One region of the Lacinutrix sp. YIN62 genome, then DNA from elsewhere that is predicted to be linked to it. Evidence: riboswitches for the same ligand, from Rfam matches in the RefSeq annotation. Region 1 holds a riboswitch; the other holds the start of a gene.
The links. Region 1 has a riboswitch for cobalamin ahead of AC2D8I_RS03305 (T9SS type A sorting domain-containing protein). Riboswitches for the same ligand answer to the same signal wherever they lie in the genome.

Region 1 (3,228 bases):
TCTAATGTAAGTACTTTAAAAATAAATGACATTGCAACGGTATCCTTTAAATTGAATAAACCCATTTTTTATGATGCCTTTAAGGCGCATAGAACCAACGGTGCTTTTATTATAATAGATTCAAAATCTAATAATACTGTTGGGGCTGGGTTCATTCAATAAAAAGAATATTAAATTAATTTTAATACAAGAAAAGGTTATCTGTTAATGATAATCTTTTTTGTTTTAAGTCCATTTTCAGCTTGTATAAAATAAATACCAGGGGCTAAAGAGGAGACATCAATGCTTAGCTTGGTTTTATTATCTGTAGGTTGTTTTAAAACCACTTGACCAGCGGTATTCATAATTTTTAATGTGCCTGAATACGCATAACCTTCTATTTGTAATAAATTGCTAGCAGGATTTGGATAAATACTAACCGAAGATTTAACATATTCGTTTGTGCTTAAGGTGCTAGAAGGCTTAATACTTAAATCGTCTATAACATTATAATAAACATAGGCAATAGCTCCCGCGCTCATACATGCATCTTTAGGGTTGTCAGCACTATTTTTAGGCGCAGATCCTGTTACGATATAAAGATGCGTGTAATTGTTGTCTGCCGTATAGTTAAAGGAGAAATCTTCATAACTTGTATTTGAATTCCCAACGATAGATTCAGTGTCTATTTCATGATGCGTAGATACCGGATCTCCAAATTCATTATTCATAGAAAAAAGAAACTTTAAATTATAGCATTCTTTTATTTCAGAATAGTCAAAATCAGGATCTCCATATACAGAAACACCATAATTACTAGAAATAGAAATGGTATATTCCTCACCATTAACTAAAGGGGTATCTAGTTGTAGTGTAATCCCTTCTGTAGTATCAACACCATTCGATTCGTCTCTAATGGCTCCCATATAAATGGACCCAGTTCCTGTATTTGCCGACCCAGGATTATAGCCACAATTGTAATAATTTGGAGTGTCATTGTCGCCAGTACATCCAACTATTCTATTTGTTTGGTCCCAACTATCAGGACAACTTGTATACATTTCAAAGCCGCCATTAGAAAATAATTCTTGAGCATTTGAAAAGTTAAACGAAAAAAAGGTAATAATAAGTAATGTAAATATTTTATTCATAATAATATTATATAGGAGAAAACTTAATATACTATGAATATACTATCCAATGCACAATAACCTTTATCCCGAAAGTTAAACATATATTATAAAGGCAGGTCTCCTGACTCGTTTTACTTGTATCCCCTTCACATTTATTGCTAAACATTGGTTGCTTGATACAGCTTATAAAAACTTACAGTTGCGGGAACAGTTTTGGATTTACACCAAATTCCCTTTTAATCCATTTTTAAATGGAACCAAAATAACGGGCGCAAGGTATAGGTTTCCTTTTGCCTCGACAAGAAAAAAAGCGATCTATTTTTTTATAAATTATAAGTATAATAGTAGTCTATAGTATAACGAATTAAAAGTCAGTGAAAAACAGATATAATTAAAAACGATCTAACTATAATGCCATTTGTTTTGTCTTAACGAAACCGATACTCTACTTAATTTGTGTTACTTTTGCGCCCAAATTAAACTAATTAATGAAGTCCTTTTTAAGTGGTATTATCTTGTTATTTCAACTCGCTTCTTATGCTCAAGAAGCAAAGAGTTTATTCTCATTAGATGCTAATTTTTTCTATGGAAATATAGCAGAACATAATTCGGATATAGCACATTTAATTACTAATCACCCAACGGGAGTTATTTTAAGTTATAATAAAAAGACATTTGGGAAGCATGCTTGGGAAAGTCGTTATAATTACCCCGATTATGGACTGTCCTTTATTTATCAAGATATGAAAAATGAGATATTAGGGCATAATTATGGTCTTTATGCTCATTATAATTTCTATTTTTTTAAAAGGAACCTTATGTTTAGAATAGGGCAAGGATTAACTTATAATACGAATCCTTACGATAAAGACACGAATTTTAGAAATAACGCTTATGGGACAGCTTGGTTAAGCTCTACCTATGTAATGTTTAATTATAAGAAAGCGCAATTATTTAATGGGTTTGGTGTTCAAGCTGGACTTTCCTTAATTCATTACTCTAATGGGAATTTTAAAGCGCCCAATAGCTCTACTAATAGTATAATTCTTAATATAGGGGTTAATTATGCGTTAGATTATGAGAAGCCACAGAATTATATTGCTTTAACAGAAGCTACAAAATTTACGGAAAAAATAAAGTATAATTTTGTGTTTAGAAGTGGCGTTAATGAGAGCGATGTTATTAATTCTGGGCAGTATTCTTTTTATATAGCATCTGCATATGCAGACAAACGCTTAAATAGAAAATCGGCAGTACAATTAGGAACAGATGTTTTCTTTTCAAATTTCTTAAAACAACATATTCGTTATAAGGCGGTAGCATTTCCTTTAGATAACGTAAAAGGCGATGAAGATTATAAGCGTATTGGCATATTTGTAGGACATGAATTATTTATTAATAGACTTTCCTTTTTAACGCAATTAGGGTATTATGTGTACTATCCTTTCGATTTTGAAGGACGTTTCTATAATAGGTTGGGGATTAAGCGTTATTTTGGAGAACGCCTTTTTGCAGCCCTGTCTTTAAAGGCTCACGGTGCAAAAGCTGAAGCGGTAGAATTCGGAATTGGGGTAAGATTATAAAAGAGAAAGTAAATTATTACGTATATATTAAAGATGAAAAAATTTTTATCCATAGTCTTAATATTTGTTTTATTAAGCTGTAGCAGTGACAATGCTCCAGATTGTTTTAAAAATGCAGGTGATATTATTCAAAAGGAGTTTATAGTTCGTGATTTTACAGAAATTACGGTTTTTAACAATATAGAGCTTATCGTAACAGCAGGGGCAAACCATAGCGTTATTGTGGAAACAGGTGCCTTTTTAATGGATGATATTAAGGTAGAAGTAGATAATGGAAAGTTGAGCTTAAGAAATAATAATGAGTGTAATTTTACTAGAGATTACGGGATTACAAAAGTGTATGTGAGTGCTCCAAATTTAACAGAGATAAGAAATAGTAGCCAGCTAGCAGTAAGGAGTAATGGGATTTTAAACTATGAAACGTTACTTTTAGTTTCTGAAGATGATTCAGGAGATTTTTATAATGTTGGTATTTTTGATGTTGAGGTTAATACTACAAATCTCAATGTGGTTATAAATAACTTAACAACAAC
Region 2 (3,228 bases), on a different contig from region 1:
TTCTGGCACCAAATCCATATTTCCGCCAGGAGTCCAAAACAAATCGTTAAAGGTTGGTATCCTATAATTTTTTGAACCATTTAATTGCAGAGTATAATATTTCGTTACTGCATAAGCTGCATCTGCAGAAAACACAAACGGGCTCTCAAACCCCGATGTAAAATCTTTCCTAAGGTTAATACCATAATTCCATTTTTCTGCTGGTTTATGATTTAATAAAGCTGTAGCAGAAAATGCGGTTCTTTTAGGATCTCCAAAACTACTTCCAGCACCTTCATAACTATTGTAATCTAAAATAGTTTTGAATTGCAATGTCTCGGATAAACGAACATTCAAACTATGATTGAACAATAGAGTATTAACCTTTCCAAAAGAATAATTGTCCTTGTCTTTATTCTCAAAATATCGAAATAACTCTTGTAAATGCGCTACTTTAAACTTAGAACTAAATTTCCCAGACAAACGCGACCATTCTAGCATTGTACGGTAGTTTTCATCTTCGTATTTACTACGCCCTACAGCGACGAGCGTTCCAGAAAGATTGCGTTCCCCACTAAAACTCTGATGGTATAACTTAAGGACATCTTTTTCTGAAATAAAATAGCCCAAATTCACATTGAGATTCACATTATTATACTGCCCATTTTCATTGATTTTATCCGTACCTAAGTATTTATAATCGTTTTTAGATTCGATATAAGCGATCCCTATATTCCCTGAAAATGTTTCGCTCCCATAGGTTGCGGTATAACTACTATTTTTAGTATTAAAACTGCCATAAGACAACCTTAAACTATTTTTAAAATGAGAATAAAATCTTAATTTATTATTTAAATGAATACTCCCCCCAATGGCTCCACTTCCATATTGAACACTCCCACCACCACTACGAATATCTATAGAATTATAATTGGTTGTATTTATAGTATTAAAATCTGTTTGTCCGTTAAGCTGTGAATTAATATTTATTCCATTCCATATTACTGCGGTTTGGGATGCGTTGGTTCCTCTAAAAGAAGGAGAAGAAACCATTCCTGAACCATTCTCTTTAAAATAGATATTAGAATTAAAGGCCAATAAGTGGGTTAAAGACATTTCATTTTTATCTAAAATAGAATCATTAAGCACTTCTACTTTAACTCCAGAAGCATAGTGTTTTAACTTATTATCACTTAACACCACTTCATTTAATGTTTGGATAGAATCTATTTGTGCTTGAGCAATGCTGCAAAAACAAAAAATAGTAAATAGTAGTGTACTAATCGTTTTTTTCATAAATCTTTTAGATTCTTTACCCGAGAATCACTTTTAGATGATAAATTTTGGCAGGTCTCCTGACTTTCGTCCATATTGTTTACCTTCCCAATTTCCTAAAAATCAGTGGTTAGAAGTTTTAACAATAGGCATCACACTAAGGTGACTAAGATTACAGTTGCGGGAACAGTTCAAGACTATAATGCTTTTATCTCATGATTTAAATAAGACTCATGGCATTTCACTTGATTCCCTTTTAATCGATAGGGTTAAAACGATATGATCTTAAATACTTTAAAAGGCTATATCGTTTTTGTTATACCGAACCAAAATTCGCTGCAAAAGTAAGCTTTTTGATCAATGTTCCTTACAAAAGATTAAATAATATTACTTTTGATGTACCAAATACAATCAAATTGAAAACAATAGTCACTTTATTCCTGTTCCTCTCCTTAATTTCTTGCAAAGAAGAAACTAAAGCACCGCCCTTAAAAAGCAATACTAAAGCACAGGTTTCCAATAGCAAAAAAAACACTGCTTATGCCGAAGGATTTAGCATTGAAAACAACGGTAATCATCGCATTTTAAATATTAAGAATCCTTGGCCAAATTCAGATTCTCATTTTAAGTATGTTTTAATTTCAGCAGAAGAAGCTGCCAAAACAACTTTTATGCAAGATCAATATGATGGGATTATAATTACCCCTGTAAATAAAATCGTGGTAACGTCTACAACTCATATCCCTGCCTTGGAATTATTAGGAGTAGAACACTCTCTAATTGGCTTCCCTGGGACTAACTACGTCTCCTCTAAAAAAACAAGGCAACGCATAGATGATGGTTATGTTAGAGAATTAGGTAAAAACGAAGGCTTAAATACAGAAGTGCTATTAAGTTTAGGACCTAATGTTGTTGTGGCCTTTGGTGTTGATGGAAAAAATAAGTCTCTAAAAACTGTACAAAATGCAAAAATCCCAGTTATTTATAATGGGGATTGGGTAGAAAAATCGCCTTTAGCAAAAGCCGAATGGATCAAATTATTTGGAGCTCTTTACAATAAAAGCGAGGCAGCCGATACCATTTTTAAACGTATAGAAACAGACTATCTAAAAGCTAAATCATTAGCCTTTGGCGCCACCACAAAACCAACAATATTAAGCGGTGCCATGTACAAAGATATTTGGTACCTTCCTAGCGGCACCAGTGCAGAAGCACAAATTTTAAAAGATGCTAACACTAATTATTTATGGCAAAATTCTACAGGAAAGGGGAGTCTTTCCTTAAATTTTGAAGTTGTTTTTAGTAAAGCAAAAATGGCGAACTTATGGTTAAGCCCTTCCTATTACACAAGCTTGGAAGCCTTAGAGAAAGCAAACATTCATTATACTGAATTTGAAGCCTTTAAAAACAAAAAAATCTATTCGTTTTCTAACACCACAGGTCAAACTGGAGGCGTCACTTATTATGAACAAGGCATAGCAAGGCCTGATTTAGTATTAAAAGATATTATTAAAATTTGCCATCCAGAATTATTAAAAAATTACACACCCACTTTTTTTAAACGTCTTAAATAATTGACTAAAACACAATCATATAAGATCTATTTCATACTATTACTACTAATAGTAATACTACTCTTTGTGGTAAATGTTAGTTTAGGTTCTGTTAATATTCCATTTAAAGAATGTTTTAATAGTTTTTTTACAAGTCCAGATCACTATACAAATAATGAGTATATCTTTCAAGACTACCGATTACCAAAAGCTATTACGGCCATTTTAGTAGGTTCAGGGTTGGGTGTTTCTGGTTTATTAATGCAAACCTTATTCAGAAATCCATTAGCAGGCCCTTTTGTCCTAGGAATTACCTCTGGCGCCAGTTTAGGTGTTGCTTTAGTTATTATGGGTTCCTCGCTATTAGGAGGCTTTTTAACGAGTCTTTTAATCTCTAAATGGAGCTTAGTTATAGCAGCTA

Region 2: it holds a riboswitch for cobalamin, as region 1 does, so the genes downstream of both, AC2D8I_RS02210 (TonB-dependent receptor plug domain-containing protein) here and AC2D8I_RS03305 (T9SS type A sorting domain-containing protein) in region 1, are expected to answer to the same signal.

What each region holds. Positions count from the first base shown of each region.
Region 1 is NZ_JBXVVH010000003.1:176,428-179,655, reverse strand. Features, by position in the region: gene AC2D8I_RS03310 (sulfate adenylyltransferase subunit 1) at 1-162, shown strand, start outside; gene AC2D8I_RS03305 (T9SS type A sorting domain-containing protein) at 198-1,130, opposite strand; cobalamin riboswitch at 1,207-1,389, opposite strand; gene AC2D8I_RS03300 (acyloxyacyl hydrolase) at 1,601-2,695, shown strand; gene AC2D8I_RS03295 (head GIN domain-containing protein) at 2,729-3,228, shown strand, end outside.
Region 2 is NZ_JBXVVH010000002.1:173,605-176,832, forward strand. Features, by position in the region: gene AC2D8I_RS02210 (TonB-dependent receptor plug domain-containing protein) at 1-1,275, opposite strand, end outside; cobalamin riboswitch at 1,308-1,547, opposite strand; gene AC2D8I_RS02215 (ABC transporter substrate-binding protein) at 1,671-2,828, shown strand; gene AC2D8I_RS02220 (FecCD family ABC transporter permease) at 2,829-3,228, shown strand, end outside.